2 regions of the Romboutsia sp. 1001713B170207_170306_H8 genome follow, and region 2 is predicted to be linked to the other one. Evidence: riboswitches for the same ligand, from Rfam matches in the RefSeq annotation. Region 2 holds a riboswitch; the other holds the start of a gene.
What was found. Region 2 has a riboswitch for FMN ahead of ribD (bifunctional diaminohydroxyphosphoribosylaminopyrimidine deaminase/5-amino-6-(5-phosphoribosylamino)uracil reductase RibD). Riboswitches for the same ligand answer to the same signal wherever they lie in the genome.
Positions count from the first base shown of each region.

Region 1: another riboswitch for FMN. It lies ahead of I2A66_RS12595 (ECF transporter S component); the one in region 2 lies ahead of ribD (bifunctional diaminohydroxyphosphoribosylaminopyrimidine deaminase/5-amino-6-(5-phosphoribosylamino)uracil reductase RibD).

Region 1 covers NZ_JADNAX010000007.1:22,051-29,395, forward strand. The annotation lists one part of gene prfB (peptide chain release factor 2) at 1-649, shown strand, start outside; gene I2A66_RS12585 (Tex family protein) at 734-2,875, shown strand; gene I2A66_RS12590 (amidohydrolase) at 2,898-4,058, shown strand; FMN riboswitch at 4,156-4,275, shown strand; gene I2A66_RS12595 (ECF transporter S component) at 4,423-5,025, shown strand; gene I2A66_RS12600 (hypothetical protein) at 5,066-5,503, opposite strand; gene tsaE (tRNA (adenosine(37)-N6)-threonylcarbamoyltransferase complex ATPase subunit type 1 TsaE) at 5,717-6,169, shown strand; gene tsaB (tRNA (adenosine(37)-N6)-threonylcarbamoyltransferase complex dimerization subunit type 1 TsaB) at 6,169-6,885, shown strand; gene rimI (ribosomal protein S18-alanine N-acetyltransferase) at 6,875-7,330, shown strand; gene tsaD (tRNA (adenosine(37)-N6)-threonylcarbamoyltransferase complex transferase subunit TsaD) at 7,333-7,345, shown strand, end outside.
Region 2 covers NZ_JADNAX010000012.1:29,132-36,476, forward strand. The annotation lists gene hisJ (histidinol-phosphatase HisJ) at 1-745, opposite strand, end outside; gene I2A66_RS17525 (GNAT family N-acetyltransferase) at 879-1,175, opposite strand; gene I2A66_RS14915 (sulfite exporter TauE/SafE family protein) at 1,562-2,338, opposite strand; gene ribH (6,7-dimethyl-8-ribityllumazine synthase) at 2,510-2,971, opposite strand; gene I2A66_RS14925 (bifunctional 3,4-dihydroxy-2-butanone-4-phosphate synthase/GTP cyclohydrolase II) at 2,996-4,189, opposite strand; gene ribE (riboflavin synthase) at 4,207-4,854, opposite strand; gene ribD (bifunctional diaminohydroxyphosphoribosylaminopyrimidine deaminase/5-amino-6-(5-phosphoribosylamino)uracil reductase RibD) at 4,864-5,937, opposite strand; FMN riboswitch at 6,169-6,283, opposite strand; gene I2A66_RS14940 (DMT family transporter) at 6,363-7,286, opposite strand.

The DNA.
Region 1 (7,345 bases), on a different contig from region 2:
ATGGGGAGAAAGAAAAGGATATAAGGTAAAGCTTTTAGATATACTTTCAGATCCAGAGGCAGGTATAAAGAGTGCGACTTTATTAATTGAAGGATTAAATGCTTATGGATACTTAAAGAGTGAGAAAGGTGTTCACCGCATTGTAAGAATATCTCCATTTGATCCATCAGGAAAAAGGCATACATCATTTGCATCAGTGGATGTAACTCCTGAACTTGATGAAAATATAGAAATTGAAATAAATCATAATGATTTGAAAATAGATACTTATAGAGCTTCAGGTGCTGGAGGTCAGCATGTAAATACTACTGATTCAGCAGTAAGAATAACACATATTCCAACTGGAGTTGTGGTTCAATGTCAGAATGAAAGATCTCAGCATATGAACAAAGATAGAGCTATGAGAATGCTCATGGCAAAACTTATAGAGCTAAAAGAATTGGAGCAAAAAGAAAAAATAGAAGATATACAAGGTAAATACTCTCAAATAACTTGGGGAAGCCAAATAAGATCATACGTATTCCAACCATATAAAATGGTAAAAGACCATCGAACTAATGCAGAAATAGGAAATGTAGATAGTGTAATGGACGGTAGTATAGATTTATTTATAAATGAATATCTTAAAATGAATAAAAATAAAAAATAATTTAAGGTAAGGCTTGAGAATTTGATTCTTAAGCCTTATTTAAAATTTTAAATATTATAAATTTTATAGAAAGAAGGAAGTATTGTGGATATAAATCAAGTATTAAAAGCAGAGTTTAATTTAAAAGATGAACATATAAATAATACAATAAAATTAATTGATGAAGGTAATACAATACCATTCATAGCTAGGTATAGAAAAGAAATGACAGGGGCTATGAGTGATGTTACTTTAAGAGAGCTATACGATAGATTAACATATTTAAGAAATTTAGAAGGTAGGAAAGAAGATGTTACCAGAATAATTGAAGAACAAGGGAGATTAACAGATGAAATAACTCAAAAAATACTAAAAGCTAAAACTCTTCAAGAAGTAGAAGATATATATGCTCCATTCAAACAAAAGAAAAGAACAAGAGCTACTATTGCTAAAGAAAAAGGATTAGAAGGATTAGCAATGAGTATCTTAAATAAAAAAATAGATAACATAGAATTAGAAGCAGAAAAATACATAAATGAAGAAAAAGAAGTTAATTCATTAGAAGATGCATTAAAAGGAGCAAAAGATATAATAGCTGAAATTGTTTCAGATGATGCAGATATTAGAAAATATATAAGAGAGCTTGCATTAAGAGATGGTATTATATGTACTAAAAATACAATAGATGAAAAATCAGTATATGATATGTACTATGATTATAGTGAAGGTGTTAAAAATATTGCTCCACATAGAACATTAGCAATAAATAGAGGAGAAAAGGAAAATTTCTTAAAAGTAAAATTAGAAATAAATAATGATAAAGTATTAAATCATATTATAGGTAAATATGTAAATAATGAAAATGTATCAAGTAAAGAACAAATTGTACAAGCTATAGAAGATTCTTATAAAAGATTGATATTCCCTTCTATAGAAAGAGAAGTTAGGAATACTTTAACAGAAGCAGCTGAAGAAAGAGCTATAAATGTATTTGGACAAAATGTGAAAAGTCTATTATTACAACCACCGGTTAAAGGAAAGGTAGTAATAGGATTTGACCCTGGATTTAGAACTGGATGTAAAGTAGCTGTAGTTGATAAAAATGGTAAGTTTTTAGATTATGCAACAGTTTATCCAACTGAACCTAAAAATGATGTAGATGGAACTAAAAGAAAATTAAAAGAATTTATAGATAAATATCATGTAGATATAATAGCAATAGGAAATGGAACAGCATCAAGAGAATCTGAAAGTATTATATCTGATATGATAAAAGAAATTGATAAAGATGTTCAGTATGTGATAGTTAGTGAAGCCGGAGCATCTGTTTACTCTGCATCAGAACTTGCTAATGAAGAACATCCAGACTTAGATGTCTCTATAAGAGGGGCTATATCTATAGGAAGAAGACTTCAAGATCCATTAGCAGAGCTTGTAAAAATAGACCCTAAGAGTATAGGAGTTGGTCAATATCAACATGATTTAAATCAAAAGAGATTAGAAGGAGTTTTAGATGGAGTAGTAGAAGACTCTGTAAATAGTGTAGGTTTAGATTTAAATACAGCATCTTATTCTTTACTTGAGCATATTGCGGGTATAAGTAAAACTATAGCTAAAAATATAATAGCATATAGAGAAGAAAATGGAGATTTTACATCAAGAGCACAACTTAAAAAAGTAAAAAGGCTAGGTCCACAAGCGTTTACTCAATGTGCAGGATTTATGAGAATATCAAATGCTAAAAATCCTTTAGACAATACAGGTGTCCATCCTGAGAGTTATGATATATGTAAGAAGATGCTAGAACTTATAGGATACTCTTTAGAAGATGTAAAAAATAGAAATATACAAGATATTGATGAAAGAGTACAAAAAATAGGTATAATGGAATTAAGTAAAAACTTAGAAGTAGGAGAAATTACTTTAAAAGATATAATTTCTGAAATTAAGAAGCCAGGAAGAGATCCTAGAGAAGAAGGAGTTAAACCTATACTTAGAACGGATGTATTAAAAATAGAAGATATAACAGAAGGTATGATATTAAAAGGAACTGTAAGGAATGTAGTAGACTTTGGAGCTTTTATTGATATTGGAATTAAAAATGATGGTTTAGTTCATAAATCTCAAATGAGTAATAAGTTTGTAAAAGATCCTATGGATGTAGTTTCAGTAGGAGATATTGTTGATGTAAAAGTTATAGGCATTGACTTAGATAAGAAAAGAGTTTCTTTATCGATGAAGATGTAAGAACCTCTAGGAGGAGATTGAAATGATATTAATAAAAAATGGAATCATAAATACAATAACAAATGGTATATTTGTAGGAGATATACTTATAGAAGGAAAAAAGATAGTAAAAATAGGAAAACAAATTGAAACCTCACAAGATATAGAAGTTGTAGATGCAGATGGGAAGTTTGTATTTCCAGGATTTATAGATGCTCATACTCACTTAGGATTATGGGAAGATGGTATGGGATTTGAAGGAGCAGATGGAAATGAAGAAACAGACCCTATAACTCCACAATTAAATCCTATAGATGGTATAAATCCAATGGATAGAACTTTTGAAGAGGCTGTTCAAGGAGGGATAACATCTGTTTGTACAACTCCAGGAAGTGCAAATGTAATGGGTGGAGAATGTATAGCTATAAAAACTCATGGTAGAAGAATAGATAATATGGTTATAAAAAACCCTGTTGCATCAAAAATAGCTTTTGGAGAAAACCCTAAAAGTTGTTATGGAAGAGATGAGAAAACACCTCAAACTAGGATGGCAATAGCATCATTATTAAGAGAAAACTTAAAGAAAGCAGAAGAATATTTAGAAGAAATAGAATTATTTGAAGAGCATGAAGATCATGATAGGCCAGAATATGATATAAAAATGGAGAGCTTAATACCGGTATTAAGAAAAGAAATTCCATTTAAAGTTCATGCACATAGAGCAGATGATATGTTTACAGCAATAAGAATAGCAAAGGAATTTGACTTAAAGCTTACATTAGATCACTGCACGGAAGGACATCTTATAGCAGAAGATTTAGTTGAAGAAGGATATCCAGTAATAGTAGGACCATCTTTATCAGAGAGATCTAAGATAGAACTTAGAAATTTAACATTTGATACAGCTGGAATATTATCAAATGCAGGTGCTCAAGTCTCTTTAATGACAGATCATCCTGTTATACCAGTACAATATCTTCCTATGTGTGCAGGTATTGCCGTTAAATATGGTATGAAAAAAGATAAAGCTCTAGAAGCTATAACTATAAATCCTGCAAAAACTTTAGGAATAGAAGATAGAGTTGGTTCACTAGAAGTTGGAAAAGATGCAGATATAGTTATTTGGGATGGATGTCCTTTAGAAATTCAAAGCAATGTATTATTTACTATAATAGATGGAAAAATAGTTTATAAAAGAGCTTAGATTTTATAAATTAATATAAAAATAAAATTTTATATTATGTTAAGTTGACAACAAGATTAACTTTAACTAGTATATAAGTATAAATTAAATAGAAATATAAAATCTTCGGGGCAGGGTGAGATTCCCTACCGGCGGTTATAGCCCGCGAGCTACTTTAGTAGCATGATTTGGTGAGATTCCAAAGCCGACAGTAAAGTCTGGATGAGAGAAGATGGTTAAAAGCGTATACTAATAATATATTAGTTTACAAACTATATCCATAAAAATAAGCTCGGAGATATAATTCTTCGAGCTTTTTAATTTCCGGATTTTTTTATTTCTAATTTATTTAAATTTTTATTTAAATATATTGGGAGGTAATTTTATGCAAGGAACAATTAAAAAAAATAAATATGTATCTGCAAAAACTTTAGCTAAGGTAGGAATATTATCAGCAGTAGCTTATGTACTTATGTTTATATCAGTGCCATTGCCCATATTTCCAAGTTTTTTAAAACTAGATGTATCAGACATACCTGCAATATTTGGTGGTATGGCAATGGGACCTTTAGCTGGTTTTATAATTGCTCTTATAAAAAATTTACTTCAAATAGGAGCAACTTTTACTGGTGGGGTAGGAGAAATAGCAAATGCGATTATAGGTGGAACTTATGTAGTTATAATATCCTATGTTTATAAAAGAAGAAATGATTTAAAAGGTGTAATTATGGGGGCTTTACTAGCTATATTAGGAATGACTATTATGGGATGTTTAGCAAACTACTTTGTGGTAACTCCGATATATGGTCAAGTATTTGGAAGTTTAGATGCTATAATAGCTATGGGAAGTGCAATAAATCCAAAGATACATGATTTGTTTACTTTTGTAATATGGGTATATGCACCATTTAATATAATAAAAGCAAGCATAATGACACTATGTATATTACCGTTATATAAGAAGATGAATAAATTATTAAAAAAATAGGGTAAAAAGCTTATGAAATTAACTTCATAAGCTTTTTTATTTATAAAAATATTCTAAGATCATTAAGGAATTTTTCTTGTGATGTGATAATATCTTTTGCTAGACCTTTAACATCATTATTAGCGCTAGGATATTTATTTAAATATCTATAAATAGATTTTATTCCCATATTACATCCATCAGTCATTAAATCAGCTATTTGTTCATCTACATCGCTGCCTTGTAATAACTTAATATTTGTTTTAAACCAACTCATAGTTTTTGCTATAGTACTAGGTTCCTTACCACTATCATGAAATTGGTTTAAATATTCATGAGTTTTATCACCAAGACTTTTATTATCTTCTAAATATTTATTTAAAATATTACGAAGATTATCATTTTTTACGTGATCTATTACTTCATTTATAGATTCAACACCCATTTTTATACCAGCATTACATTCATTTAAGAGTTTGATAGTATCATCATTAGGCATATTAAGAACTCCTCCTTATATTTAATTATTTATTTTATTATTTATCTAAATATAAACTATTATTCTGTATAATGCCGTGTAAAACACATTAATTCATAGTAAATGTAAAGATATTACTTATTTGCTGTGTAAAATTTTGATTAAAGTTAATTATTATAATATAATAATATTTATCGAATGAATAAATACTTAAACTATAATGGAGATGAAGTCATGGTTAAAATATATTTGGACGGAGAAGAACAAACAAAAGAGATTGGATATAAGTTAGGAAAGTTACTTACACCAGGAAGTGTTATTTGCTTAATAGGAGACTTAGGAGCAGGAAAGACTACTATGACTCAAAGTTTAGCAAAAGCACTTGGTGTAGATGATTATATAACAAGCCCAACATTTACAATAGTAAATGAATATGAAGGTAGATTACCATTATATCATTTTGATGTTTATAGAATCGGAAGTAGTGAAGAAATGTATGACATTGGATATGATGAGTATATAAATTCTGATGGAGTATGTATAATAGAATGGGCAAATCTTATAGAAGATATACTTCCAAGTGAGTACTTAGATATACAATTAAGTTATAAAGATATGGGAAGAGAAATGATATTAAATCCTGTTGGGGAAAAATATAAAAAAATCGTTGAGGAGTTGACTAAGTAATGAAAATATTAGGTATAGATACATCTTCAAATGCATCGAGCGTAGCTGTAATTGAAGATAACAAATTAGTATGTGAGTATACTGTAAATACAAAAACGACACATTCTCAAAAACTTATGCCAATGATAGAAAACATGCTATCAATGAGTGAAGTGGATATAAAAGATATAGATGCAATAGCAATAAGTATAGGACCGGGGTCATTTACAGGATTAAGAATAGGTATGGCAACTGCAAAGGCAATAGCACATGTAAATAATTTACCTATAATAGGAGTAAACTCTTTAGAAATTTTAAGTGGAAATATGAATCTGTGCGATAAGAAAATATGCTCTATATTAGATGCACAAAGAAATCAAGTTTATACTGGAAGATATAAATTTGAAAATGGAAGTATAGTTGAAATACAACCAGTAGATGTAGTTGAAATCGAAAGCTTATTAGAAGAAATATCTAATGATAGCGAAGAATGGATTTTAGTTGGAGAAGCTGTTTATAAATATGAAGATAAAATAAAAGAAATAAAGAATATTAAAACACCAGCATCATCACATAATGTTACTAAAGCAAGTAGCTTATGTTCTATTGCTAAAGAAAAATATAATAAAAATATAGATATTTATAATTGCTATGATATAAATCCAATGTATATAAGAAAATCCCAAGCAGAAGTTCAATATGAAGAAAAAATGAAGAGGTTAAAAAATGATAAATAATCTTATAATAGAAGAAATGAAAGTTGATGACATTGACGGAGTTTTTGAAGTAGAAAAAAATTGTTTTGAAGATTACTGGTCAAGAGATTCATTTAAAAAAGAATTATCTAATAACCTAGCTAAGTACCTTGTTGCAAAAGTAGATAAAGAAGTAGTTGGTTATGTTGGTATATGGTTTGTAGTAGATGAAGGTCATATAACTAATGTAGCAGTACATGAAGATTATAGAGGGAAAGAAATTGGAGATCAACTAATAAAAGAACTAGTACAAGTATGTAAAGATAACAATATAGTATCTATGACGTTAGAAGTGAGATCATCAAATATAGTGGCTCAAAACTTGTATAGAAAATATGGATTTAAGATGGCTGGAATTAGAAAAGAATATTATAGTAATAATAAAGAAGATGCCATAATAATGTGGAATGATATAAAAGAGGTGTAATAATGAAAGATGTAA
Region 2 (7,345 bases):
TATGTGAATCTGAACCTAAAACGGTTTTAATTTTATATTTATTTACAAGCTCTAGTAGATATCCATGTATATACGGTTCTCTACAATATACTTTTCTAATACTAGAAGTATTAAAATCTAGCTCATAATCTTTCTCACATATAAGATTAATAATTTCATCTAGTCGCTTATTTCCATCATAATCATATGGAAATAACTTATTAAACTTTCTAACTAAATTTAAATGACCTATTCTTTTGGGTTTATATATTCCCAAATCACTATTTATTGCTAACTTTAATGTTTCATAATATTTATTGTAAGTATTTTCTATAGAACCTAGCTTAGTAACTATCTTTAAAAATTCTTCAGCACTAAAATCTATACAATAATACTTCTCACCTATTTTTATCATATGTACTGATAATATAGAATCATCTAAATAATTACCATACTTATTTAACATTTTTTCTATCTCATATTCGTATCCTTCTATATAGTCTACTTCTACACCTACATTTATTTTAATCTTATCTTTATATTTATCTTTAAAAAAATTAACTTCCTTAAAGTAACTTAATATATCATCTTCATCCATTGCACTATCTTTTTTAGGTGATGGATCTTCAAAGTTATTCGGCAGTGGTAAGTGTTCTGTAAAAGTAATTTCAATTAATCCTACATCTATTGCTTTTTGTATATAATCCTCTAGTTTATCTTTACTACCATGAGGACAATATGGCGTATGTATGTGTCCATCTTTCATATCTTTACCCCTATACAGCTATTGTTAAATTTTCTTTATTATCTTTGTTTCCTAAATACTTAATATCAACTTTAGAAATTTCTAAACAAACTTCCTGACCTATTTTTAAGTTGTTTTCTTGATTTAATATATTCTAAACTTCAAAAAATTCTTTTGCATAAACTATATCTCCAGATACATTTTCTAATGCTCCTTTAATTAACTCTATAGCCATATAGTTTTCACTTGGTACTTCAAAAGGTGCATTTATACCAAAATTTGTACTTTTCTCAAATCCAAATCTAGGATAGTATTTTTCACTACCTAGAACAAATATAGATTCATAACCTAATTCTTTAGCTATTTTAAAAGTTTCTTTTATAAGTAATCTACCAACCCCCATTTTTTGAAAATCCGGATGAACAGAAAGAGGTGCTAATGCTAAAGACATATATTTTTCATTCTAAAATACTATATCCAGTTTTGTTGACATTATATGTCCAATAATTTTACCATTATGTTTTGCTACTAAGGATAATCCTTCTATAAAGTTATCCGATTTACGAAGCTTTTCTACTAAATTATGTTCATTATTATCTGTGTGTTCTGAACTTTCAAATGATTTTTAATCATTACTTTGACTTCTTTAAAATCTCTTTCTTCTTTTCTTATTACTATATTTATCATATACTCTCCTTGGATGTATTAATTTTTATCTCTAAAACTATTCTCATCATATTATAATTAAATATGGTATAGAGTTAACGCTCTATACCATATTACTATTGCATATTATCTCATAGTTTTTTCTACTAATCATTTAATATAAGTTTCTATTTATATCAATTTTATTAAAATAGTTATTATCCCAAGAATTGCAAGGCATATACCTACGACTCTATTTAACTTTTTAATCTCACACTTATTTGCAAATTGTGCGCTAGCATAAGCAGCTATAACACAAGAAATGATAACTAACAGCATAGGTAATGGTTGTATTTTAGCACCCATAGAAATATGACTTACTGTTCCTGTTAAAGCGACCAAAGTCATAATCATAGTACTTGTACCTACAGCTACTTTTAAATTATATCCAAGAAGTAATGTAAATACTGTAAGCATTAAAATTCCTCCACCACTTCCTGTAAAACCACAAATCCAACCTATTCCACATCCAAAGAACATTGCTGTTGCAATTTTTTTATGATTTATTTGTTCTGAACCATCTTCTGCACCAAAACCTTTTTCAATAGGTTGTACTAAAAATTTTATCCCCAGTAAAATGGTAGTTGCCATAGAAATATACCCTAGACCATCTGGCTGCGACTGGGAAAAAAGAAATCCACTATAACTACCAATAATAGTTCCTATAAAAGCGGTAATTGTAACAAGGATTCCATTTTTTAAGTCAATATTTTTATTTTTATAATAAGTGTAGGCTGTCAACATACTAGCAAGTACATCAGCTGCTAGTGCTACCGTTACAGCATCATAACTTTGCCATTTACATAAACTTACTAATAAAGGTGTTATAACTACTGCTGCAGAAAGTCCTGCAAGTCCTGTTACAATTCCTGCCCCTAATCCTGCAAAAATGTAAACTAAATATAACATACTGTGTCTCTTCTCCTTCTACTTTTACTTCTTATACTATATACTTTGTAATATAAATTCTAGTCACTATGCTTTTTATATTATAATATTGCTATGTAGAAAATACAATATTTGGTGTTTTTATCTTATATTAATCTATAATTTTAACTTTAATACATCTAAACTCTATAATTAAAATTGTTTTACTAAATTAATCATCTCTATTGCAGTAAGTGCAGAATCATATCCTTTATTACCAGCTTTAGTTCCTGCTCTTTCTATTGCTTGTTCTATTGAATTTGTCGTAAGTACTCCAAATATAACAGGAATATTACTTTCAATTCCTACTGATGCCACACCTTTAGATACTTCTGCACAAACATAATCAAAATGTGGTGTTGCACCTTTTATGACACAACCTAAAGTTATAATTGCATCATATTTATTACACTTTGCCATAGCTTTAGCAAGTAATGGAATCTCAAATGCTCCTGGAACATAAGCTACTTCAATATCATCTTCATTTACTCCATGTCTTTTAAGTCCGTCTATTGCACCTGATATTAATTTTGAAACTATAAATTCATTAAATCTAGCTGCTACAATTCCTATTCTTAAATCTTTTCCTATTAAGTGTCCTTCTATAATTTTCATAAATATTTATCCTCCTATTTTTCTTTATACTGTATATAAGTGACCTAATTTATCTTGCTTAGTTTTTAAATAATCTTTATTCTTTTCATTTAAATCTAAATCTAAAATTACTCTTTTATTTACATTAATATCGTACTTTTCAACATCTTTGATTTTATCAGGATTATTTGTCATTAACCTTATATTCTTAATATTCAGTTTTTTTAAAATATGACATGCCTCATAATAAGTTCTTGAATCTACAGGCAATCCAAGTGCTAAATTAGCTTCAACTGTATCAAGTCCATTATCTTGTAAGTTATAAGCTTTTATTTTATTTAAAAGCCCAATTCCTCTACCTTCTTGTCTCATATAAACTACTACACCAGATTCATTTTCTTCTATAAGTTTAAGAGCTGCTTGTAATTGATTTCCACAATCGCATCTCATAGAACCAAGTATATCGCCTGTAAAACATTCTGAATGTATTCTACATAATACCGAATCCTTATTTTCTATATTTCCTTTGACAATAGCTATATGATGATCTTTAGTTAATTTATTTTCAAATCCATATATTCTAAAATCTCCATATTTAGTTGGCATTTTAGAATCACTAACTTTTAGCATTAAATTTTCATTTTTTAGTCTATATTCAATTAAATCTTTTATAGATACTATCTTTATATTGTGACACTTTGAAAACTTTATTAAATCATCTAGTCTAGCCATTTCTCCATTATCTTTAACTATCTCACAGATTACAGCACTAGGAGAAAATCCACATATTCTAGCTAAATCAACACCTGCTTCTGTATGACCATTTCTTACAAGTACTCCTCCTTCTTTAGCTGCTAGAGGAAATACATGACCAGGTCTTTTAAAAGAATGCTCCGTTGAGTTTTTATCTATAAGTTTTTTAATAGTTAAAGCTCTTTCTTTCGATGAAATTCCAGTTGTAGTATCTATATAATCTACAGAAACTGTAAATGCTGTGTTATGCGAATCTGTGTTTTCATAAACCATACTTTTTATATTTAATCTATCTAATAAATCTTTAGCCATAGGTGTACATATAAGACCACCTGCGTATCTTAACATAAATGTAATATCTTCATCTTTTACCATGTCCGATGCTATTACTAAATCCCCCTCATTTTCTCTATCTTCATCATCAACTACAATCAACATCTTTCCTAATTTAAAATCTTCTAATGCTTCTTCTATGCTATTTAACATACTTCCTCCTTTAAAATTTACATGAATCCATTATTAGATAAGAACTCTTTATTTATATTTAATTTTTTAGATATATTATCTATTTTTAAAAACTTCTCAATATATTTACCTACAATGTCACATTCAATATTTACATAATCCCCTATTTGCTTTTTATATAAAGTGGTTTCTTCTTGTGTATGTGGAATTATAGATACCTTAAATCTATAATCATCAACATATACAACTGTTAAGCTTACACCATCTATAGTTACAGAACCTTTTTTTACTATATACCTTAAGATATTTTCATTTGCCTCTATAAATATATCCAAACTTGTAGGTGATTTTTCTATATTTGAAATAATGCACGATGAATCTATATGTCCACTAACTATATGACCATCAAATCTAGAATCTACCTTTAAAGCTCTTTCTAAATTCAAAATATCATTTACTTTAAGATTTCCTAAATTACTTCTTCTTATAGTTTCCTCCATTATATAGAAGGTATAACTATCTTTATAGTAATCAGTTACAGTTACACATACACCATTGGTTGATATACTATCTCCCAACTTTATATCAGTAAGTATCTTTTTACAGTGTACGCAGATTTCTTTGCCTCCATTTACATTCTTTATACTTCTTACCACTCCAATTTCTTCTACTATTCCTGTAAACATAATTTCTCCTTATAAATATCCTTCAATGACAATATCTTCATCTATAATATATTGATTTATATTTTTTAATTTTATAGCATCTCTAACAAACTCTATTCCCCTGCCTCCAAGAGGAGTTGGCGATGTTTTTCCGCCTAATATTTTAGGCGAGATAAATGACATGACCTTATTTACTAAATTAGACTTAACCATTGAGTAATTAAGAGTTGAACCACCTTCTAATAAAATGCTATCTATTTCTTTTTCCTTTAATTTAATCATTAATTCACTGAGGTTTACTTGATTATCTATATTAGAAGTCTTTATTATTTCAACGCCTTTAGATTTCAATTTATTTATCTTATCTTCATCATCAGATATAGTAGCAACTATTATCTTTTCATGAACATTAAAAATATTTAAATCCATTGGTATTCTTAAATTTGAATCCACTATAATTGGAATAGGATTTACTCCGCCTTCTATTCTACAATTTAAAAGAGGGTTATCATTAAGTATTGTATTAATTCCAACCATTATAGCTTTATACTTGTTTCTAAGCTTATGTACCTCTTTTCTAGATTTTTCTGAAGTTATATACTTAGAATCTTTAGTAAAAGTTGCAATCTTTCCATCTAGTGTCATAGCATATTTTAATAAAACAAAAGGTTTTAAAGTTTTAATATAATTAATAAATACTTCATTTAGTTCTTTACATTCTTTTTCTAATACTCCAACTTTAACTTCTATATTATTTTTTAATAGCATATCTATGCCATTTCCAGAAACTATTGGATTTACATCTTTCATTCCAATAACTACTCTTTTGAACTTTTTTTCTATCAGAGTCAAAGCACATGGTGGAGTTTTTCCATAATGAGAACATGGCTCTAAAGTTACATAAATTGTTGCTCCTTCAAGAGGTTCTTTTGCATTATTTATTGCATTAATTTCTGCATGTTCCATTCCATATAGTTTGTGATATCCGGTAGAAATCACTTTATTATTTTTTACTATTACAGCACCTACTAAAGGATTGGGGCTTACCCTTCCTTCTCCTTTACGTGCTAAATCTATTGCCATATTCATAAAATATTCATCCATGTTAACCTCCTTATATAAATTTTACTATTAAAAAACCTCCTGGCTAATTTCAGGAGGTAGGAAGTTGATTTTAATATATTTACTATTTAAGTATATTTAATAAAGCTATTGTTTAATAAGCTGCTTGCCTTAAAGTATTTTATGTACGTAAAATTAAAAAGCTCTGAAATCAATGATTTCAGAGCTAAAATTTGCAAGACAATAAATAATACCTATTATAGTATCAATTATTTTAATCTTCTTCCATCCAGACTTTACTGTCGGCTTCGGAGTTTCACCGAATCTGCCATAAGGCTCGCGGGCTATAACCGCCGGTAAGGAATTTCACCTTGCCCTGAAGATTTATATTTAATTTTAATTAAATTTTATATTACTGATTTTGGATTGTCAACAAAAACTTTAAACTATATTTTTTAATTAATATTTTATAACTTCGTATCTAATAAACTATTTTCACTTATTTCGTCTTTATTACCTTTTTTAACATAAGATAATATTATAATTGTAACAATAATACAAGTCATACCTAAAAAATCCATAAATCCAAATGGATCTTTTAACCATATTACAGATAAAAATGCTGCTGATAAAGGTTCAACCGATCCTAATGTACTTGCTTCTGTTGGAAGTATATACTTTAAACTTTCTAAATAACATTGAAATGCTATAAGTGTACCGAATACAACAACAAAAACAACACCTACAATTGAGTATATAGAAACTACTCCACTAAACTTCCATGGTGGATTTATAAAACTAAAAGCTATACCTCCAATTAGCATCCCCCATCCAACAATTGTAGTAGAACTATATTTTTTTAATAACTCTATAGGTTGAAGTGTGTATAATGCTGAAGCAAAAGCTGATGCTAATCCCCAGAATAATGCTAATTCTGATATAGATAAACTATGTATATCACCTTTCGTAATTATGAAAAATACGCCAATCATTGCCAAACCTATAGCAAAAACTTCATTTAACTTAGGTAACCTCTTGCAACGAAATGCCATATAGCACGTAATAATTACTGGTGATAAATATTGAAGTATAGTCGCAGTTGCCGCATTGCCATGCTTAATTGCAGCAAAGTAAGTATATTGAACACCTAACATTCCTAATATACTAAATGATATAAGATTTGTTCTATCTTTTTTATTTTTCCAAATTTCTTTTATGCCTTTATCTTTTTTAATTAAACCTAAAAATAGTAATAATATCCCCGATGCTAATAGCCTAACAACAACTAGCCATTCTGGGGTAAAACCGTTTTGTTGAAATAAAAATTGAGCTACGGTTCCAGATATTCCCCATAACATAGCTCCAAGCATAACTAAAGTTATACCTTTCATACGTAAATTACTTATCATAGATTTTTTCCTTTCCTTTGCTAAAATTTTATTAGTCTATA